Regions from separate parts of the Halopseudomonas sp. MFKK-1 genome, predicted to be linked through region 1. Evidence: riboswitches for the same ligand, from Rfam matches in the RefSeq annotation. Region 1 holds a riboswitch; the other holds the start of a gene.

Region 1 (11,423 bases):
CCTTGTAACTGAGCGCAGTGCCATCCACATCGTGGCCCTTGGCACAACGCACCCAGCCCTTCTCGGACAGCACCACCGTCACCGGCTCGGAAGGTACCAGCTCGGTTTCCGACAGCGCACGCGCTTCCTTACGCTCAACCAGCGGCGAGCGGCGCTCGTCACCATAAGTCTGGGCATCGGCAGCCAGCTCGTCGCGCACCAGCGTGCGCAGCTTGCGCTCGTCGCCGAGAATGCTCTGCAACTCGTCGCGCTCTTCGCGCAGCGCGTCCTGCTCGGCTCGGATCTTCATTTCTTCCAGCCGCGCCAGCTGACGCAGACGGGTGTCAAGAATGTAGTCGGCCTGCAGCTCGCTCAAGTCGAAGCGCGCAATCAGTTCCGCCTTCGGATGCTCCTCAGTGCGGATGATGTGAATGACTTCATCCAGATTGAGGAAGGCGACCAGCAAACCGTCCAACAGGTGCAGACGCGCCAGTACCTTGTCCAGACGGAATTGCAGACGGCGACGCACCGTGGCAACCCGGAAACCCAGCCATTCGCTGAGCATGCCCCACAGGTCCTTCACCGCCGGCTTGCCGTCGGTGCCGATCACGTTCATGTTGACCCGATAACTGTGCTCAAGGTCGGTGGTCGCAAACAGATGCTGCATCAGATCGTCCAGATCGACCCGATTGGAGCGCGGTACGATCACGATACGCGTCGGGTTTTCATGATCGGACTCATCACGCAGGTCAGCTACCATCGGCAGCTTCTTGCTCTGCATCTGCGCGGCAATCTGCTCGAGTACCTTGGCACCGGACACCTGATGCGGCAGCGCGGTGATAACCACCTCACCGTCCTCCCTGCTCCAGACGGCGCGGCAACGCACCGAACCGCGGCCGCTGGCGTACATCTTCAGCAGCTCCTGGCGAGGGGTAATAATCTCCGCCTCGGTCGGAAAGTCAGGCCCCTGTATATGCTCGAGAATCTCGTCAAGGCCGGCGCCCGGATCGTCCAGCAGACGAATGCAGGCCGCGGCAACTTCCTTCAGGTTGTGCGGCGGAATGTCAGTGGCCATGCCAACGGCGATACCGGTGGTGCCGTTCAGCAGCAGGTTCGGCAACCGTGCGGGAAGAACCATGGGCTCATCCATTGTGCCGTCAAAGTTGGGTTGCCAGTCGACGGTGCCCTGCCCCAATTCGGTCAGCAATACCTCGCTGTAGCGCGCCAGACGGGCCTCGGTGTAGCGCATCGCGGCAAACGACTTGGGATCGTCCGGAGCCCCCCAGTTGCCCTGACCATCCACCAGCGGGTAACGGTAGGAAAATGGCTGGGCCATCAGCACCATGGCTTCATAGCAGGCTGAATCGCCATGCGGATGGTACTTGCCCAGTACGTCGCCAACGGTACGTGCCGATTTCTTGTGCTTGGAGCTGGCTGACAGCCCCAGCTCACTCATCGCATAGACGATACGGCGCTGCACCGGCTTGAGGCCGTCGCCGATATGCGGCAGCGCCCGATCCATGATGACGTACATGGAATAGTTGAGGTAAGCCTCCTCGGTAAAGGACGCCAGCGAACGTCGCTCAATACCGTCCAGGCTCAGATCCAGTGCATCACTCATGCTTGTTCTCCACACAGGCGGCAGCGCGCATTGCCCTGCCTGCCAGATAACTCATTGATACTGTCGCAGCAGCAGATCACCGCCCTGCGAACGAAAATCCAGTTGCCTGAGGGCGCTCATGCCCAGCAATACCTCTTCACCCGCCATACCGGGCACGATACCGGCCTCGACGTCGTGCAACAGAATGTCGCCCAGCTGAAGCGTCTGCAGCCGCGTGGCGTAGCCCTCGGCGGTGCCGTTGGCGGTATCGACCATGAACTGCCGACCACGTGGCAACCCCAGCTCGTCAGCCAGCGCGGCAGGAACGGCGACAAAACTGGCACCGGTATCAACCAGCAGGGTCACCGCCTTGCGGTTGATCTGACCGATGAGCAGATAGTGCCCCTGCCTGTTCGGCTCCAGCCTCACTTCCACGGCATTGCCCAACTGACTCGATGCCGGTCGCTGATTGGGATTGCGCTGACGCTCTTCCACGCTGCTGAACCAGTAGGCCGCCAGCAGCAGCCCGGCCACCCAGGCCAGAATCATCATCCCGGTCCCCAGCTTGCGCTGTGAGGGTGGCAACGGCTCGGTCACGGCTGATAGCCCTCACGCCAGTCGTCAGGCAGAGCAAAGAGGAACAACCAGGGCCGCTTATCACCATCCGGACGCGCCCGGCCGTTGTTATCCAGACCGATGATGATGCCGTCATCGCTGATCAGAAGCGCTTCGGCCAATCCGAAGGGAGCGTCCGGATAGAAATACGGTTCGACCAAAACGCTCTGGGCAAAGGACCAGCAGCGCTCACGCTTGCCCGATAGCGGATTGCGGCGGCAGACCTGATGCGCATTGCGCTCCAGCGTCCACAGCCGCCCCTGCCAGAACACCAGATCAGAAAAATCCACCGGCATCACTTCTCGATTCAAAATACCGGGACCAAAGGGCTCGGTTGGCAGGAATCGACGCTCCGCCAGCAGGACACAACCGGCCAGCGGGCATTTCCATTCATCGCCCTGACGTTGCAACTTGATCAGGCCCCGCGCCTGGCGCTCGGCAGCGAGCCAAAGGGTTCCAGCCTCGGCGTCAACCGCGATGCCTTCAGCCAGCGCGTTTATCTGCTGCCATAAGCCACGCGCCTCACCTTCGGTGTAAACGGTCGCATCCAGCGTCAGCCATTCACCGGTCACCGCTTGCTCAGCCGACGGCGGCAGACGCAACACCCCCAACTGGCTTTCGCTCACCAGATAGCGGTTGCCCTCGCTGTCGCACGCCAGACCCTCGAAATCCAGTGCCGGGCCACTCAGACCGCGCAACCAGGCACCTGCAAGCAGTTGCACAGGCAGCATCGAAGGCGCTTGTGCCGGCAGCAAAAACGCTTCAACCTCAGCCTGGTAGCTGTCTTCGGCACGTTGCAGCACAAACAGACTGCTATCTTCGCGATCAGATACAGCCAGCAAGCGCCCGTCGCAGCGCTGCAGTGCAGACAGATTGCCACGCGGCATGCCATCCAGCGGCAAGGCAGACTCCAGCTGCAACTCCGGGGCGCGCTCAAATGCCAGCGCAGCACCGCTGACTGCCATCAGGAATGCGCCAAGCAGGCGCAGACGGATGCCACTCATCAAAGCAGCACCTCAGCCAGATTGCCCTTACTCTCGAGCCAGACCTTACGGTCGGAGGAGCGCTTTTTGGCCAACAGCATGTCCATCAACTGCTCTGTATCCTGCGTCTCATCGACGGTCAGCTGCACCAGTCGGCGGGTTTCCGGCGCCATGGTGGTTTCGCGCAGCTGCAAGGGGTTCATTTCGCCCAGGCCCTTGAAGCGCGTAACCTGAATCTTGCCGCGCTTGCCCTCGGCTTCGATACGGTCGAGGATGCCCTGCTTTTCGGCATCATCCAGTGCGTAGTAAACATCCTTGCCGATGTCGATACGATAGAGCGGCGGCATGGCCACAAAAACATGACCGGCTTCAACCAGCGGGCGGAAATGACGGACAAACAAGGCACACAGCAACGTCGCGATGTGCAGGCCGTCCGAGTCCGCGTCGGCGAGGATACAGATCTTGCCATAGCGCAGTTGCTCGAGACTGGCCGCGCCCGGATCAACCCCGATGGCAACCGCAATGTCGTGCACTTCCTGCGAGCCCAGCACCTCACTGGATTCCACTTCCCAGGTATTCAGAATCTTGCCGCGCAGCGGCATGATGGCCTGAAACTCCTTGTCTCGCGCCTGCTTTGCGCTACCGCCGGCGGAATCACCTTCCACCAGAAACAGCTCCGAGCGCTTGCTGTCCTGCCCGACGCAGTCCGCCAGCTTGCCCGGCAGGGCAGGCCCCTGGGTAATGCGCTTGCGCTCGATCTTCTTGCCCGCCTTGAGCCGACGCCCGGCATGGCTGATCGCCATCTCGGCGATCTGCTGACCGATCTCTGCGTGCTGATTCAGCCACAGACTGAAGGCATCCTTGACGACGCCTGATACGAAGGCAGCCGACTCACGGGACGACAGTCGCTCCTTGGTCTGGCCGGAGAACTGCGCCTCGGCCATTTTCAGTGACAGCACATAGCTGACCCGCTCCCAGATATCCTCCGGCGCCAGCTTCAGACCACGCGGCAGCAGGTTGCGGAATTCGCAGAACTCGCGAATCGCTTCAAGCAACCCTGCGCGAAGGCCATTGACGTGGGTGCCGCCCTGGGCGGTCGGGATCAGGTTGACGTAGCTTTCCTGGACCAGCTCACCGCCTTCGGGCAACCAGAACACGGCCCAGTCCACCGCCTCCTGCTTGGCACTGAAACTGCCGGCGAAAGGTTCTTCCGGCAGTTTTGGCCATTCGGCGCAGCTGTCGACCAGGTAATCGCGCAGACCGTCTTCGTAGTACCAGCTGATCTTTTCCCCGGCCTGACGGTCGTCAAAGTCGACCTTGAGGCCCGGGCACAGTACAGCCTTGGCCTTGAGCAGATGCTTGAGCCGGCTGATGCTGAATTTGGGGGAATCGAAATATTTGGCATCCGGCCAGAAGATGACCGTGGTGCCGGTATTGCGCTTGCCGACGGTACCGATGACCTCCAGCTCACGGACCTTTTCGCCATTCTCGAACGCCATGGCGTATTCCTGTCCATCGCGCTTGACCCGGACCTCAACCCGCAGCGAAAGCGCGTTGACCACCGAGATACCAACCCCGTGCAAACCGCCGGAGAACTGGTAGTTCTTGTTCGAGAACTTGCCGCCGGCATGCAGGCGGGTAAGGATCAGCTCAACACCCGAGACGCCCTCCTCAGGATGAATATCCACCGGCATGCCGCGACCATCATCGCTGACCTCAAGCGAATTGTCCTGATGCAGTACCACACTGATGCTGCGGGCATGCCCGGCGAGTGCCTCGTCGACACTGTTGTCGATGACTTCCTGCGCCAGGTGGTTGGGACGCGTGGTGTCGGTGTACATGCCCGGTCGGCGGCGCACCGGATCGAGACCGCTGAGTACTTCAAGCGCATCCGCGTTATAGGTCGAATCTGACATGGTGTGAGCAGGTATCCTTCTTGAATTTCTTCAACGCCCACCCGCCTGCCTGACTGACTGACGCCGGCCATCGGAGTGAGCTTGCATGGGGTCACATAGTATCCGGCGAGCGGACTGCCTGCCACCGTCAGTGCGGCTGCAACTCAATAGCCCACTGCTCCCGGCTCAGGCAAAAACAGGCCTTCCGGAAGGCGGCGAACAGCCGTTTCGATACGACCGTCGTCGTACAGACGCAGCCAACGATAACCAGGCGCCAGCGTATCAGTAGCAAAATCGCTGCTGCCCGCGGCAAACTGGACGCAGGTGGAAGGCGTGGCCAGCAGACGCAAATGACCAAGCTGCTGGTCGAACTGCTGGTGAATATGGCCCCAAAGCACCACCTTTACCTCGGGGCGATGCTGGATACGGCCCAGCAAGTCCTGCGGATTGAGCAGCCCGATCGGCGCCATCCAGTCGCTGCCGATGTCGACCGGCTGGTGATGCAGACAAACCATGACGTGGCGCTCGTCTGCTGACGCCAGTGCGTCATCCACAATCTGGAGCTGTGATGCTGCCAGTCGGCCAGGCACGGCACCGGAAATACTGGTATCGAGCAGAACAATTCGCCAGTTGCCGAGGTCAACCCAGGGCCGGCTAAGGCCAAGAGGCCTTCCAACCTCGGCCATCAATTCGGCGTCATCGTGATTGCCGGGAATCCAGTAGCAGGGTGCGGGCAGGCGCTGGCTGGCGGCGATAAACCGACGGTAGGCATCTTCGCTGCCATCCTGGGTTATGTCCCCGGTCGCCAGCACCACGTCCATCTCGGGTGTCTGTTCAAGCACCATATCAATGACAGCGTTCAAACTGGCGTGCGTATCCAGCCCCAGCAGGTCAGCACCCGCATCGGCAAACAGGTGACTGTCCGTCAACTGCACCACGCAGACGAAATCCGCCCCTAACGACATCGTGCCCCCACTTCTCGCTCCTTGTTTACACTCAATCTTGGCCGTTGCCGCCACAGGAATCCAGCGATTCGGTCACAGACCCTGGCCGGCAATTGATAACGGCTGCGCGCTTTGTCCATTGCGCTGACAGTATCCCAGCCACTCCCCGAGAAACTGATTCAACTGAAACTTTTCGTCCGGCTGCAACATCTGCTCGTTCGGATAGGGGTACACCCCCCGAAACCGGCGACTGTTATAGGCCGCAACCACCTCCGCCAGGCCCGCATCGTGATAAAGCCGAACTTCCATACTCGGCGGTGTTACCCACTCGTGCCGCCGCTCGTGAAACAGCTGCAGCGTCGAGGTATAGGGGCAACGCTCAAGCACGCGCATGACCAGCGCCTGAACCGCACCATCGCCAGCATCGACCACAATGCGGTGCTCATCCTCCTCGTGCATACGCGGCATCAGCTTCAGCAGCTTCCAGTAATTGCTCTCGCACAGCGCCTGCAGGCCAATCAGGTCAACGTGATAACGGGGCTTGCGCAAGGTCATCATGGCTGGGGCCCCGCCTCGGCGCGCAAGCGCTCGGCATGCAGCTGCAGCCACTGCAGCGCGATGATGCTGGCGGCATTGTCGATCCGGCCATCCTCAACCGCGGCAATGGCCTCGGCCCGCGGCCACAGGCTGACGCGAATATCCTCGCCTTCCTCGGCCAATCCGTGAATACCGCCCGCACCACGACTGTCGACCAGCGCACAATACAGATACACACGCTCGTCACTGCCGCCGGGGGACGGGAAATAGCGGGTAATGGGGTGCAGAGACAGCAGCGTCAAACCGGCCTCTTCCTGCGCTTCGCGGAGAGCGACCTGCTCCGGCGCCTCATCGGTATCGATGAGGCCGGCGACCAGCTCCAGCATCCACGGACTGTCACTTTTTTCCAGCGCACCCACCCGCACCTGCTCGATCAGCACCAGCTGATCCAGCCAGGGGTCGTAGGGCAAGACACAGACAGCGTCGTGGCGCACGAACAGCTCACGGCGCAGTACCGGGCCCCAGCCACCGTCGAACAGACGATGGCGCAGCTGCAGGACATCCAGGCGATAGAAACCACGGAAGCCATCTTCCCGGCTGATGATCTCCACGTCGGCACGCGTAAAGGACAAGGCAATACCCCCAAAGGAAACGAATCGCAGCAGATCAGGCATATCCATAACGGAGCAGGATCGGCTGCCGAGCGTCTAAGCTCGCATATCTTTCGGGGCAACGGCAAGGGTTCAGACGTGCCAGAACCCTCGCCGCACTGACTTGCTAGAGCTTGTGGTAGAGCTGCGATCCGGTAGTGCGAAACTCCTGCGACTTGGCCTTCATGCCCTCTTCAACCGCCAGATCAACCGCAGCAATACGCTGTTCGGCTGCGTATTCGCGCACTTCCTGGGTGATCTTCATAGAGCAGAACTTGGGGCCGCACATCGAGCAGAAGTGCGCCACCTTGGCCGACTCCTTCGGCAGCGTTTCATCGTGGAAGGCACGCGCGGTATCCGGATCCAGACCCAGGTTGAACTGATCTTCCCAGCGAAACTCGAAGCGCGCCTTGCTCAGGGCGTTGTCACGAATCTGCGCGCCCGGGTGCCCCTTGGCGAGATCGGCAGCGTGGGCGGCGATCTTGTAGGTAATGATGCCGGTCTTGACGTCATCCCGATTCGGCAGCCCCAGGTGTTCCTTGGGCGTTACATAGCACAGCATGGCGCAGCCGAACCAGCCGATCATCGCCGCACCGATACCGCTGGTGATGTGGTCGTAGCCGGGAGCTATGTCGGTCGTCAACGGACCCAGGGTGTAGAACGGTGCCTCATCGCAGCACTCCAGCTGCTTGTCCATGTTCTCCTTGATCAGTTGCATCGGCACGTGGCCCGGACCTTCGATCATGACCTGCACATCGTGCTTCCAGGCGATCTTGGTCAGCTCGCCCAGGGTTTCCAGCTCGCCGAACTGGGCTTCGTCGTTGGCATCGGCAATGGAGCCGGGACGCAGGCCATCGCCGAGCGAGAAGCTGACGTCGTAGGCCTTCATGATTTCGCAGATGTCCTCGAAGTGGGTATAGAGGAAATTCTCTTTGTGGTGCGCCAGACACCACTTGGCCATGATCGAGCCACCGCGCGACACGATGCCGGTGACCCGTTTGGCGGTCATCGGCACATAGCGCAGCAACACGCCAGCGTGAATGGTGAAGTAATCCACGCCCTGTTCAGCCTGTTCGATCAGCGTGTCGCGGAAGATGTCCCAGGTCAGGTCTTCGGCCACGCCGCCAACCTTCTCCAGCGCCTGATAGATCGGCACGGTGCCAATCGGCACCGGCGAGTTACGGATGATCCACTCGCGGGTTTCGTGAATATTCTTGCCGGTCGACAGGTCCATCACCGTGTCGGAGCCCCAGCGAATACCCCAGGTCATCTTCTCGACCTCCTCCTCGATGGAGGAGCCCAGGGCCGAGTTACCGATATTGCCGTTGATCTTTACCAGGAAGTTGCGGCCGATGATCATCGGCTCCAGTTCCGGGTGGTTGATGTTGGCCGGGATAATCGCTCGACCACGGGCGATCTCTTCGCGCACGAACTCGGGGGTAATTTCCTTCGGAATACTTGCGCCGAAACTGTGACCGGCATGCTGATCCTTGAGCAGCCCCGCATCACGCGCCTGCTGCAGCTTCATATTCTCGCGAATCGCGACGAACTCCATTTCCGGCGTAATGATGCCGCGGCGGGCGTAGTGCATCTGCGTCACGTTGCAGCCGGCCCTGGCGCGGCGCGGCGTGCGCACGTGGGCAAAACGCATATGGTCGAGTGACGGGTCAGCCAGACGCGCGGCGCCAAACTCGGACGTCAGCCCCGGCAACACTTCTGTATCACCACGTTCGTTGATCCAGGCACTGCGCACATCGGCAAGCCCCGCGCGCAAATCGATGCTGACACCCGGATCGGTATAGGGGCCAGAGGTGTCATAGACCAGCACCGGTGCGTTGGCCTCGCCACCAAAGTCGGTTGGCGTGTCGGCCAGGCTGATTTCCCGCATGGGTACGCGGATATCCGGGCGCGAGCCGGTCAGGTAGACCTTGCGGGAATTGGGGAAAGGCTGGGTGGCGGCGCTGTCGGCACCAGAGGTGGCGATGGCGGTATCAGGCAACGTGCTGTTCATTATTGTGCTCCACTGCGTTGAGGTGCGCAGGGAACCGAATGACCACGACCACCCCAGCCCGGACGGACTGAAGCCTGCGATCGATCTCGATTCCTACGCCGGTACTAACCGGTTCAGGTTCAACGGGTATCATCTCAGCCCCCTGCAAGCAGGCAGCACCCCGTCAAGATGTCCGCACAGTCTAGAGATATGCTGTTACCGTCTCAAGCCCACGACAGATATCCCTTCCCGACACGCAGATCAAAGCGCCCGTGATGGCTGACAAAATCCGCGAAAACGTCAGCAAAAGTCGCAACAACAGATTGTTCCCAATTGTGTCCCCCAAAGCCGCTTGACCCCGGCCCCCGACCCTTTTAGCCTTGCCTGACCTCCTCTCATGCGAAGGATTCGTGCATGTTGCGTCCGCTTACCGTTGCACTGCTGCTGGCCGGAGCTTCCGCTCACGCCGCTGCCAATACCGATCTGATGACCGTTTACCAGCAGGCGGTGCTCAACAGCGCTGACCTGGCCGCAGCACAAGCGGATGCACTGGCCCGTCAGGAAGCCCTGCCCCAGGCCCGCTCGCAGCTGCTGCCCAACCTCGGCGTCGCCGCCGGCGCCTCACGCCAGGACCTCGACATTGATAACGTAGGCGGCGACGAATACTCCAACCACTACTATCAGGCCAGCCTTACCCAACCCCTGTTCCGGGCTGACCGCTGGTTCAGCTACCAGGCCGCCAAGTCGGTGAGTCAGCAGGCCCAGCTGGAGTTCTCGGCGACCCAGCAGAACCTGATCCTTGAGGTCTCCCAGGCCTACTTCAACGTCCTGCGCGCTTCAGACAACCTGGCAACGGCAAAAGCCGAGGAAAAAGCCTTTTCCCGCCAGCTGGAGCAGGCACGGGAGCGTTTTGAAGTCGGCCTGTCCGCACGCACCGACGTCCTCGAGGCACAGGCGGGATACGACAGCGCCCGCGCAGCGCGCCTGACCGCCCAGACCAATCTGGACGTCAGCTACCAGGCGCTGACCCGTCTGACCACTCAGGACTACGACAGCCTGTACGGCATTAGCCACGAGCTGCCGATCCTGCCGCCGACACCGGCCAGCATGCAGCAGTGGGTCGAAACCGCCGCCGAACAGAATCTGACCCTTCAGGCCAGCCGTTACGCCATCGACAGCGCCGAAGACAGCCTGCGCAGCAGCAAGGCCGGCTATGCACCGGTCGTCGATGCCTTTGTGCGCTACAGCAACGACAACGGCGGCGCCAGTATCGCCGGTACCGGTCAGGCCAGCACCGATACAGAGCTGACCAGCTTTGGCGTGGAACTGAGCATGCCGCTGTTTACCGGCGGCCTGACCACCTCCCGCGTGCGCGAGTCGACCTACCGCCTGACCCAGGCCGAGCAGAGCAGCGAGGCGCAGCTGCGCCGGGTTGTGGAAAGCACGCGCAACCTCTACCGCACCGTCACCTCCAGCGTTGATGAAGTGGCCGCACGGCGTCAGGCCATCGTCTCCGCCAAGGCCGCGCTCGACGCCACCCAGACCGGGTACGAGGTCGGCACACGCAACGTGGTGGATGTGCTGGAAGCCCAGCGCAACCTGTTCCGCACCGTGCGCGACTACAACACCGTGCGCTACAACTACATCATCAACAACCTCAGCCTGAAGCAGGCGGCCGGTACACTCAGCCCGCAGGATCTGCAGGACCTGTCACAGTGGCTGAACCCGAACTACGACCCGGATCGGGACTTCATCCCGCAGACAACCGAAGAGGAAGCCCGGCAGATGTCGATGGGCGGCCAGCCGCAGCCGCCTGCCATGCCAGCCAACGGCGACAGCAGCACGTTTTGAACGCGGAGCACGAAAACCAAAACAGCGCCCGAGGGCGCTGTTTTGGTTTGTTCTGAGCATTCAATGCAGTAACCGGTCGATCCCCTGCAGCAAGCGCTCCAGCGCCCCCTGATTGTCAGCCACTACTGCCTGCCCTGCCTGGCCCGCGCGCTGACGCGCAGGACTGTCCTGCAACCATTGCTGTACGGCGACCGCCAGCGCTGTCTCGTCAGCGACCACCTGCAGGGCGCCTGCGCCTTCAAGCAACTCGCTGATTTCGGTGAAATTGAAGCGGTGCGGCCCGGACAACACCGGCAGCCCCAGTGCCGCCGGCTCAAGATAGTTGTGACCGCCGTTCGGCACCAGAGAGCCGCCGACAAACGCCAGATCAGCACAGGCG
Region 2 (11,423 bases), 930 kb from region 1:
CTGCGCATACGCTCCGGCCACCGTTTGGCGGCCTTGAACAGCCAGCGCTGGATCAGGATGTTGCGCTTGCGTGCCAGATCATTGGCCCACCGCTCGGGCATGATCTTGCGCAGAACTTCGGTCAACTTGTCACGTGCCGGTACGGTCATCACGTAGGATGGAGAGCGCTGCAGCATCGTGACGTGGGCTGCCTGATCGGCCATGGCGGGCACGACTGTGACAGCAGTGGCGCCGCTGCCGATGACAACGACCCTCTTGTTCCGATAGTCGAGATCGGCCGGCCAGTGCTGGGGGTGAATGCATTGCCCCTGGAATTGCTCCACGCCCGGAAAGACGGGCAGATAGCCGGTTTTGTGATCGTAGTAACCGGTGCAACTGATAAGGAAGTCGCAACTGAAGTGGCGGGCCAGACCGGTATCCAGATCCCGGGCGCTGACGATCCATTGCTGCTGCTCGCTGCACCACTGAGCCTGCTCGGTTTCGATCCCGAAGCGGATCAGTTTGTCGACGCCATACTCGCTGGCGGTTTCACTGATGTAGCTACGAATGGATTGGCCGTCGGCGAGTGTATTCAGGTCATTCCACGGCCTGAAATCGTAACCGAAGCTGAACATGTCAGAATCGGAGCGTATTCCGGGATAGCTGAACAGGTCCCATGTACCGCCAACGCGCTGGCGGCGTTCGAGGATTGCCAATCGTTTGCCGGGGCATTCCTGTGATATGTGCACAGCCGTACCGATACCGGAGAGGCCGGCACCGATAATCAGCACATCGAAGTGCTCATTGGTCATCGTCTTGTTCTCTTTTTATTTTTGGTGCGTACGGACGACTATAGACTGCCAGCCAAGCCCCATGGCTGGCTGGTTCAAAACGGCAAATTAATCGGCATTTAGTGTCAAAGAGGGAGGCAGGTGCGCAGCCGTGCGGCACGGCTGCGCGGTTGATTAGCCGGCGAGTTCGGGCTTTCTGGCAGGCAGCAAGAGGGCGAAAAGTACGCTGACCAGTGCCGAGGCAGCCAGGGCACCGAGAAACGGCGGCAGGGTCGGAACGGTGTCCGGGAAGCTGGCAAGCAGCAGCCCCTGAAGCGCGCTGCCAGTTGCAATCCAGCCGGGCAGCACTGCGCCGACCAGCCCTGCCAGTGCACCCGCTATCGCAGCTGCCGGTGACATCCGTTGCCACAGGCCCAGCAGGACCGGCACAACCGCAGTGGCGCAAAGCAGATCGGCAATCAGAAACAGCCGCAGAACCGAGATGCCCTGCAGGGCGATAATCACCACCGGAATCATCAGAACAAAGGTAAACCAGCGAGCAGCGGCAAGACTCAGTCCTTTTCGCTCTGTGACCGCCAGCGACACGATAGCGTTCTGCAAGGTATCGACCGAGGAGGCAACCAGGGTGATTGCCAGCACCAGCGCCGGCAGCGCCAGCCAGCCGGGGGCATCACGCAGCATCGCGAAGAACGGAATGGGTGGGGAGCCAACATCTGCACCGCTCATGACCGTCATGATACCGAGGCCGCCAACCAGCGCGACAACCAGAATGGTCGCCACACCGCCAATCAGCGCGCCCTGGCCCAGTGCCTTTTCGTCCTGCGCGGCCCAGAGCCGTTGCCAGTAGCCTTGATGGAACAGGTTGGCTGCAGTGACGGCGATGACAAGGGTTAGCGCAACGCCGAGTGCGGCTGACGGGGGTATGCCGGGAAGCGCTGTATCCGGGCTGAACGCGGGCAGCCGCGTCGCAGCAACGCCGCCGACCAGCAACATCAGCGCAATCAGCAGCCATCCCTGCCAGCGGTCGGTTGTCATGCTGGCCCGCAGACCGCCCCAGGCCGTATAGATCAGCGTGGTTACGGCAACGCCGATGACAATCAGGCTGCCATTGATGTCGGACAGCATCGCGGTAATGGCGCCGATGGCGGTCAATTCCGCGACCAGAAAACAGGCCATGTACAACAGTGATATCAATCCGACCCAGCGGCGTACGCCGCCGCCATAGCAGTGCTCGGCGAACTCGCCAATACTTCGCCCTGCCGGCAGTCTTCGACGAATAGCGGGCCCACACAGGGCAAACACGATAAAGGGCAGGGCGGCGCCCAGCGCATACCCGGCCAGACCAAGGGGACCGACCAGTACGCCGACTTCCGGTGGAGCAAAGAGGATCCAGCCACCCATGCCTGAGGCCAGAAACGATAGGCCAATGGCCCAGCGGTTCTGGCTATTGCGCGCCGTAATAAAGTCGTCGAGAGCCTCGTTTCGGCGGGTTCGCAGACCAACCCAGACAAACAAAAGCAGAACCGCAGCCAGGGCTGCAATCGTCATATACAACATGTCGCGCTTCCTCCGCCGGTATGATCCGGATCAGGTTCCAGGGTTTGGCCAGCCTGGGCTTGGCGTGTTCTCAGCCCGATGCATGGCACCGGACACCCCTGGCGACAAATAAAGTGGGATAGATGTTTAACGGCAAGATGATGTCACAGATTGGCCAGACCACGTAAGCTGCCGCATAATCGGATTGCACACAGTCTGACCAGCAGACGCGATTCGCGTACTCATTGCAACACCGCCAACAGTGTGCAGGTGACGTTGCCGGCCGGAGTTCCGCAGACAAAAAATGCCAGACAACCAGAATGTGGACAGGCTTGCCATCGAGACCGTGCTCGACAGTCTTGATGCGCTGGTCTATGTCGCCGATATGGATACCCACGAGCTTCTGTTTCTCAACGCCTACGGGCGTGAAAAATGGGGAGAGCCGGGTGCGCGAAAATGTTGGCAGGTACTGCAGAAGGGCCAGACAGGGCCGTGCGCGTTTTGCACCAACCCGTTGCTGCTGGATGAAGAGGGAGTTCCAACCGGCGTCTATCGCTGGGAGTTTCGCAATACCCTCACGGGCCGCTGGTATCAGTGCCGTGATCAGGCAACCCGCTGGCCGGACGGGCGTCTTGTCAGAATCGAAATCGCAACCGACATTTCCGACATCAAGGACTTGCAGGACCAGCTCACACAAGCGCAACGCCAGGCAGAACAGCTCGCCAATGAAGACGCGCTGACCGGGTTGGCCAACAGGCGAGCGCTATTTGCCCTGGGGAACGCAGCGCTTGAGCAGGCGCGCAGGCAACGGCACCCGGTGGCGCTTATTTCGCTGGATGCCGATCACTTCAAGCAAATCAATGATCGTTTTGGCCATGCTGGCGGTGACGCTGTTCTGCGTGCGCTTGCCGGCGTGCTGAAGCAGCATACACGGGCCGCTGACGTTGCGGCTCGGCTCGGAGGAGAGGAGTTTGCGATTCTTCTGCCGGCGACGGGGCTGGATGAGGCGAGGGAGCTTGCGGAGCGCTTGAGAGCGAAGATCGAAGCGCTGAGGTTGAGCCACGGTAAGGAGACCATTCAGGTTACTTGCAGTTTTGGGGTTACAGCGTCGCAAAACGGTGAAGCCAGCCTGGATTTGCTGCTCAATACCGCTGATATCGCAACCTATCGAGCCAAAAGCACGGGTCGCAACCGGATTGAGGATCAGGGTTGGGTACAGATTGGCTCTTGAGGCTGTCGGGGTCAGACCGTTGCATCGACCGGAGTTGCCCGCAAGACGCATTGTTGCGATAGGGATGTTGCCAGACGATGGACAGTAACAAGACTCACTCTGCCCGACACCTTGCCCCTGAACCGCCGCTGTGGCGCCTGCTGCTTCCGCTGGTTCTTGTTCTCTCGGCCGTCGCTGTCTGGTGGTTTACTGCCGGGGAAGCCGAGCCCCCTTTGCAGGCGCCTGCTCTGACCGCCGAGCAGCAAAATGTGCCCTTCGTTGACGTTACCACAGCCGGCAGTCGGCACTATGTTGGCCGTCAGAGCTGTATCGCCTGTCATGTCGAGCAGAGCGCCGACTTTGTCGGGTCGCACCACGATCAGGCCATGCAGGAAGCAAATGCCGATACCGTGCTTGGCGATTTCAATAACGCCAGCTTCAGCTACGGCGGCGTAACCAGTACCTTCTTCCAGCGTGACGGCCAGTTTCTGGTCAATACACTCGGTCCGGATGGCCGCCAGCAGGTCTATGTTGCCGAGTACACCTTTGGGGTCTATCCGCTGCAGCAGTATCTGCTGGCGATGCCGGGCGGCCGTTATCAGGCGTTCAGTGTTGCCTGGGATGCACGGCCGGCTGGGGAGGGCGGCCAGCGCTGGTTCCAGCTCAACCCTGATGTCAATGGCGACGACCCGGTCAAGGCGCTGCACTGGAGTGGGCGTCAGTTCAACTGGAACCTGATGTGCGCCGAATGCCACTCGACCAATCTGGAACGCAACTTCAATGCCGCAACCAACCGTTATGACACTCGCTGGGCCGAGATCGACGTGTCCTGCGAGGCGTGCCACGGACCGGCTTCAGACCACCTGAAGTGGGCCGCTGCTCCTGACGCTAATCCAGATATGGCCAAGACCCTTGGGCTTGCGGTGCGCTTTGATGAGCGTGAAGGTGTGACCTGGCAGCACGACGACAACGGCACGCCCGGCCGCAGCAAGCCGCGCGACAGCGAGAAGGAAATTCAAGCCTGCGCTGCCTGCCACTCCCGCCGTGCGCAACTGTTTGATGACCCGCAGGATGCCGGTTTGCTGGTGGAAAATTATCTGCTCGCAACCCTTGATCAGGGTCTGTATCACCCGGACGGTCAGATTCAGGACGAGGTGTTTGTGCATGGCTCGTTCCTGCAGAGCAAAATGTATCAGGCCGGCGTGACCTGCAGTGACTGCCACAACCCGCACTCGCTGGAGCTCAGGGTCCCTGGCGATGGTGTCTGCCTGCAGTGTCACCAGGCCGACCAGTACCAGACGCCGAAGCACCACTTTCACAGCAGCTTGCAGGGCAGCGCCTGCGTGGACTGCCATATGCCGACCACCACCTACATGGAAGTGGATCCTCGGCGCGATCACAGCCTGCGTATCCCGCGCCCCGATCTGAGCGTCAGCCTCGGCGTGCCCAACGCCTGTAATCAGTGTCACAGCGACGAAACCCCCGAGTGGGCAGCAGAGCACGTCGAACACTGGTATGGCCATGTGCCGCAGGGGCTGCAGCAGTATGCGCACACTCTGGCAGCGGGCCGAGCAGGCTCTGTTGGCGCCCGGCAGGATCTGCTGACGCTGTTGGCCGACGAAGGCCAGCCAGCGATCGCCCGCGCGACGGCCGCCAGCTTGCTGCAGGCCTGGCCGGGGCCGGAGGTGGCACAGTCGTTGTTCGTTGCCCTGCGCGCGAAGGACCCGATCATTCGTCTGGGCGCGCTGGAGGCAATTGGCAGCTACCCGCCGGTAACCCGCTGGCAGCTTGCCAGCCCGCTGCTGGATGCGCCCGAGCGGGTGGTCAGACTGCAGGCAACCGCCCAGCTGCTGGACATTCCGCCGGAGCAGATGCGCGGTGACGACGTTGAGAAGCTGCGCCGGGCTCAGCAGGAATATCTGCAAGCACAACAAGCCAACGCCGATGACTCTTCGGCACAGTTGAACATCGGCCTGTACCATCAGGCGCGTAACCAGCTTGCGCTGGCGGAAGATGCCTACGCGCGGGCCTTAGAGCTTGATCCCTATTTCATCGGTGCCTACATCAATCTGGCCGATCTGTATCGCGCGTCGATGCGCGACCCTATGGCCGAAACACTGCTTAACAAGGGGTTGGAAGCGTTGCCGGAGGCTGCCCCGTTGCACTTCAGCCTGGGGCTGCTCAAGGTACGCAGCAAGGATATGGCCGACGCCCTGATCGAGTTGCGCCGCGCAGTTGTGTTCGACCCGCAGAATGCCCACTATCGATACGTGCTGGCCGTCGCGCTCGACAGTGCCGATCAGCGCGACGCTGCCCTGGTGCTAATTGCCGAAGGGCTTGATTTGACCCCTGCCAACCAAACCCTGTTGACACTGCAGCAACAGCTTCAGAACAAGGATGCAACGCAATGACTTTGGAAGTGATCGTCGGCGATCTTGGCGACGAAGTACATGCTACGGCGTTGAAGTCGTTGCTCGCTGAATATGCGCTTGACCCTATGGGTGGCGCTGCGGCGCTTGCCCCTGAGTTGCTCGAATCACTACCGGGCAAGCTGTCCTCACGGACGGACTACCTGTTTGTGCTCGCGGTTGCCGACGGCCAGTATGTTGGCCTGGTCAACTGCTTCGAGGGGTTTTCCACGTTCAAGGGCAAGCCGCTCATCAATATCCACGACGTGATTGTGTCACGCCGTTGGCGAGGGCAGGGCATTGCTCGGCAGATGCTGACTCAGGTCGAGGACATTGCCCGCCAGCGAGGTTGCTGCAAGCTCACCCTTGAAGTGCTGGAGGGCAACAAGGCGGCACAGCGTTCCTACCGGGGTTTTGGCTTTGAGGGTTACCAGTTGGTGCCGGAAATGGGCCGGGCAATGTTCTGGGAAAAGCCCCTCTAACGGCTATTGCTGCGCCTGACGCATCGCCTGACTGGCCTGCACCACCCGGTTGGCCGGCACGCGCAGTTGCTCCAGCAGATAGCTGGCAAATGCGGGAGAGTAGGGCTGCTTTGCTATCGCCCGCGCCATGCACTCCAGCCACTGGTCACGGAGCTCCGGGCCTACATCCCATTTGGCGTGAAAGGCGGGAATGCTGATGCCGCCATACTGCTGCTGAAACAGTCGCGGGCCGCCCAGCCAGCCTGACAGAAATGCGCTCAACTTGGCCCGAGCCGATGCCAGGTCAGGCGCGTGCAGAGCGCGCAGTTCCTGTGCCCCCTCCCAGCTGTCCATCTCCTGGTAGAAATCATCGACCAGCCGACGTATGCCGTCGATTTCGCCTGCGGCCTGATAGGAAGCATCTGCTGTGCCATAAGCTGGCGTGGATTGAGTCATGTTGAGCACCTCGCGTTAATGCCATGATGGTACGCCTTCGACACATTTTCTCCAGGAACCGTGCTGCGACCTGTCGCCGCACGCCACTCACTGCGCTTACCTGTCTTCCAGCGCGGCACATTGCCGCACCCCTGCAACAGCTGTTGCGGGGACCTCGCTTGAGGCTTGAACCCCGCGCCATGCGTGACTTGCGAGCATTTCTCATTTGTCTTCAGAGAATGCTTTGGTCGCAAATATGAAGTGCTGCATTGACCTGCGTCACTACTTGTTACAATTGCGCGGCTTCCGGAAATACTTTGTAATACTTTCCGCAACAGGTTCCAGGCGTCGCTCTGGTTCCCCACGGAAGGCGCCGCTCCCGCGGCCAGTTTGGCGATTGATGCTGTACGCCGTCTCAGTCTGCACAAAGACATTACGCTGACCCATAAAAACCACACGGCAGCACCTGACACGCTCATGCGGGAGCGTCACGGGGTGCTGTTGCGTGGGCTATTGGTCGGCTGGTGGGTGCACATCACTGGGGCCTGTTGCACCTCGTTCCCTGTCGGGCGCGAGGGCCTGTTCAACGACTAAGGCTGCAACATGAACCCGAAGCAGATAACTTCAATCCTGAAACGGCTCGCCTGGTTGCCGCTGCTGATGCTCGGCGGCTGCAAGATGGTGTTGCTGGACCCGAAAGGGCAGGTCGGCGTCGACGAAAAGTCGCTGATCATCACCGCCACGCTGCTGATGCTGATCGTGGTAATCCCGGTCATCGTGATGACCCTGGTGTTTGCCTGGAAGTACCGCGCAAGTAACACCAAGGCGACCTATCGACCCAACTGGTCTCACTCCACCGCGATTGAACTGGTGGTCTGGATCATTCCCTGTGTGATCGTCGCCATCCTCGGCACCATCACTTGGAAGACCACCCATGAGCTGGACCCGTACCGCCCGCTCGACTCGGACGTCAAGCCGATCGAAGTGCAAGTGGTATCGCTGGACTGGAAATGGCTGTTCATCTATCCGGAGCAGGGCATCGCCACCGTCAACGAACTGGCCTTCCCGGTCGACACCCCCGTCAACTTCAAGATCACCTCCCAATCGGCGATGAACTCTTTCTTCATCCCGGCGCTGGGCAGCCAGATCTACTCCATGGCCGGCATGCAGACCAAGCTGCACCTGATCGCCAATCATGAAGGCAGCTACGACGGATTCTCCGCCAACCTCAGCGGTGAAGGCTTCTCCGACATGAAGTTTCAGGCCATCGCCACCGATGAGCAGGGCTTCAACGACTGGGTCAGCCAGGTCAAGGCCAACACCGAGACGCTGGATCTGAACAGTTACCCGACGCTGGCTGCGCCGAGCAAGGCCGACCCGGTCCGTTACTACGGCAGCGTCAGCCCGATCCTGTACGAGACCATCCTCATGCAATACCACAACGGCGGTAAGCACGCGGCCGGCCACGAAGACCACGCCGGTCACGCAGGCCATGAGGCTCATGCAGGCGCCGAAATGGCTGGCATGCCCATGAACGCTGCCGAGGAGACCCACTGATGTTTGGCAAGCTGACACTCGAGGCCGTGCCGTTCCACGAGCCGATTATCATGATCACCCTGGCGGTCGTTGCGATTGCCGGTCTGGGGATCTTTGGCGCCATCACCTACTACCGCAAGTGGGGCTACCTGTGGACCGAGTGGCTGACTTCGGTTGACCACAAGAAAATCGGTGTGATGTACATTCTGGTTGCCTTGATCATGCTGCTGCGCGGCTTTGCCGACGCCATCATGATGCGCGGCCAGCTGGCGATTGCCGAAGGCGCTTCGCAGGGCTACCTGCCGCCTGAGCACTACGACCAGATCTTCACCGCGCACGGCGTAATCATGATCATCTTCATGGCCATGCCGTTCATGGTTGGTCTGATGAACATTGCGGTGCCGCTGCAGATTGGCGCCCGTGACGTTGCCTTCCCGTTCCTCAACTCGTTGAGCTTCTGGCTGTTCGTGGCCGGTGCCATTCTGGTCAACGTGTCGCTGGGGGTAGGGGAGTTCGCCCGCACCGGTTGGGTGGCCTACCCGCCGCTGGCCGAGCTGGGCTACAGCCCGGGCGTGGGGGTCGACTATTACATCTGGGCGCTGCAGTTATCGGGGTTAGGGACGCTGCTTACCGGCGTCAACTTCCTGGTGACCGTGTTCAAGATGCGCGCACCCGGCATGACGCTGATGAAGATGCCGGTGTTCACCTGGACCTGCACCTTCACCAACATCCTGATCATTGCGTCCTTCCCGATTTTGACCGCCACCCTGGCGCTGCTGAGTCTGGACCGTTATCTGGACATGCACTTTTTCACCAACGAGCTTGGCGGCAACGCCATGATGTACATCAACCTGTTCTGGGCCTGGGGTCACCCCGAGGTGTACATCCTCATCCTGCCGGCGTTCGGTATCTTCTCTGAGGTGATTTCGACCTTCTCCGGCAAGAAACTGTTCGGCTACACCTCGATGATCTGGGCCAGCGGAGCGATCACCGTACTGGGCTTCGTGGTCTGGCTGCATCACTTCTTCACCATGGGCTCGGGTGCCAACGTCAACGCGTTCTTCGGCGTGGCCACCATGATCATTTCGGTGCCGACCGGGGTGAAGCTGTTCAACTGGCTGTTCACCATGTTTCGCGGCCGCGTGCAGTTCACCACGCCGGTGCTGTGGACCCTGGGCTTTATGGTGACCTTCACCGTGGGCGGCATGACCGGCGTTCTGCTGGCCGTACCGGGTGCGGACTACGTGCTGCACAACAGCCTGTTTTTGATCGCTCACTTCCACAACACCATCATCGGTGGTGCGGTATTCGGTTATTTGGCCGGTTTTACCTTCTGGTTCCCGAAGGCTTTCGGTTTCAAACTGGATGAGCGTCTGGGCAAGGGGGCCTTCTGGTGCTGGATCACCGGCTTCTTCGTCGCCTTTATGCCGCTCTATGTGTTGGGCTTCATGGGCATGACGCGCCGCCTGAACCACTACGACAACCCGATGTGGCAGCCGTACCTGATCGTTGCCTTCTTCGGTGCCGGCCTGATTCTGTGCGGCATTCTGTTCCAGCTGGCACAGCTGGTGGTCAGTCTGCGCAACCGTGAATCGCTGCGTGACGTGACCGGTGACCCGTGGGGCGGTCGTACCCTGGAATGGTCAACCAGTTCGCCGCCGCCGTTCTACAACTTCGCGGTTACGCCGACCGTGCGTGCACTGGATGCCTTCCAGGACATGAAAGAGCGTGGCGAAGCCTATCTGCGCCCTGATCATTACGCGCCGATCCACATGCCGAAGAACACCTCGGCCGGCCTGATCATCGGTCTGCTGGGTGCGGTATTCGGTTTTGCGCTGGTCTGGCACATCTGGTGGCTGGGCGCGGTCAGCTTCATCGGCATGATCGCTACCTTCATCGCGCGCAGCTACAACGAAGACGTCGACTACTACGTGCAGCCTGACGAAGTAGAGCGCATCGAGAACCTGCATCACGCCAACTTTGAAGCGCCGCGTCAGGCGCTGAACACTCAACCCGTTGCGGAGCAGATCTGACATGTCGAGCACTGTAATGCACTCCAACCACGCCGTGGCGCATGACGACCACGCGCACCACGACACTGGCGGCAACACCGTATTCGGCTTCTGGCTGTACCTGATGACCGACTGCATTCTGTTCGCTTGTGTGTTCGCCACCTACGCCGTGCTGGTCAACCACACGGCCGGTGGCCCCAGCGGCAAGGACATCTTCGAGCTGCCCTATGTGCTGGGTGAAACCGCGCTGCTGCTGGTCAGTAGCTGCACCTACGGCTTTGCCATGATCGCAGCGCACCGCGGCTTCAAGGGCCAGACGCTGGCGTGGCTGGCGGCGACCTTTGTGCTGGGCGCGGGGTTTATCGGGATGGAACTCAACGAATTCCACCACCTGATTGCCGAAGGCTTTGGCCCGGACAAAAGCGCGTTCCTGTCGTCCTTCTTCACCCTGGTCGGCATGCACGGTCTGCACGTGACCGCCGGTCTGGTGTGGATGATCGTCATGATGCTGCAGGTCAGCCGGCGCGGTCTGACCGACCGTAACAACACACGCCTGATGTGCCTGAGCCTGTTCTGGCACTTCCTGGACATCGTCTGGATCTGCGTGTTCACCATTGTCTATCTGATGGGGACTATCTGATGAGTCATGCGCATTCCGACGCCGGTGCCGGCCACGGCAGCTACGGCTCTTACGCTATCGGTTTCATCCTGTCGGTGATCCTCACTGCCATCCCGTTCGCGATGGTGATGAGTGGGCAGTTCAGCCAGAGCGTCAACCTGATCAGCATGCTGACCATGGGTGTGATTCAGGTCGTGGTGCATCTGGTGTGCTTCCTGCACATGAACACCTCGTCCGAGGGCCGCTGGAATCTGGTGGCCTTCCTGTTCACCGTGCTGATCATCGTCATGCTGGTAGGTCTGGCCATCTGGATCATGGTCAACGCCGACATGCTGATGATGCCCTGGATGTTCCAGTGAAACTCAAACGCTACCTGCTGGTCACCAAGCCGGGCATAATCTTTGGCAACCTGATTGCGGTGGCGGGGGGGTACTTC

Evidence for each region. A riboswitch is a leader RNA that binds a small molecule or an ion and turns the genes downstream of it on or off. The one in region 1 is predicted to bind thiamine pyrophosphate.
Region 2: linked by a shared signal. The riboswitch ahead of O5O48_RS14010 (sodium:solute symporter family transporter) and the one ahead of thiC (phosphomethylpyrimidine synthase ThiC) in region 1 are both predicted to bind thiamine pyrophosphate.

What each region holds. Positions count from the first base shown of each region.
Region 1 covers NZ_CP114836.1:2,071,948-2,083,370, reverse strand. Annotated here, with positions in the region: gene parC (DNA topoisomerase IV subunit A) at 1-1,600, opposite strand, end outside; gene O5O48_RS09740 (retropepsin-like aspartic protease family protein) at 1,652-2,131, opposite strand; gene O5O48_RS09735 (esterase-like activity of phytase family protein) at 2,173-3,198, opposite strand; gene parE (DNA topoisomerase IV subunit B) at 3,198-5,093, opposite strand; gene cpdA (3',5'-cyclic-AMP phosphodiesterase) at 5,237-6,037, opposite strand; gene O5O48_RS09720 (DUF1249 domain-containing protein) at 6,110-6,571, opposite strand; gene O5O48_RS09715 (NUDIX domain-containing protein) at 6,571-7,227, opposite strand; gene thiC (phosphomethylpyrimidine synthase ThiC) at 7,331-9,214, opposite strand; TPP riboswitch at 9,288-9,387, opposite strand; gene O5O48_RS09705 (TolC family outer membrane protein) at 9,608-11,044, shown strand; gene waaA (lipid IV(A) 3-deoxy-D-manno-octulosonic acid transferase) at 11,105-11,423, opposite strand, start outside.
Region 2 covers NZ_CP114836.1:3,004,051-3,015,473, forward strand. Annotated here, with positions in the region: gene O5O48_RS14005 (flavin-containing monooxygenase) at 1-791, opposite strand, end outside; gene O5O48_RS14010 (sodium:solute symporter family transporter) at 945-2,327, opposite strand; TPP riboswitch at 2,317-2,437, opposite strand; gene O5O48_RS14015 (GGDEF domain-containing protein) at 2,611-3,537, shown strand; gene O5O48_RS14020 (multiheme c-type cytochrome) at 3,615-5,927, shown strand; gene O5O48_RS14025 (GNAT family N-acetyltransferase) at 5,924-6,406, shown strand; gene O5O48_RS14030 (group II truncated hemoglobin) at 6,410-6,841, opposite strand; gene cyoA (ubiquinol oxidase subunit II) at 7,424-8,377, shown strand; gene cyoB (cytochrome o ubiquinol oxidase subunit I) at 8,377-10,389, shown strand; gene O5O48_RS14045 (cytochrome o ubiquinol oxidase subunit III) at 10,391-11,008, shown strand; gene cyoD (cytochrome o ubiquinol oxidase subunit IV) at 11,005-11,346, shown strand; gene cyoE (heme o synthase) at 11,343-11,423, shown strand, end outside.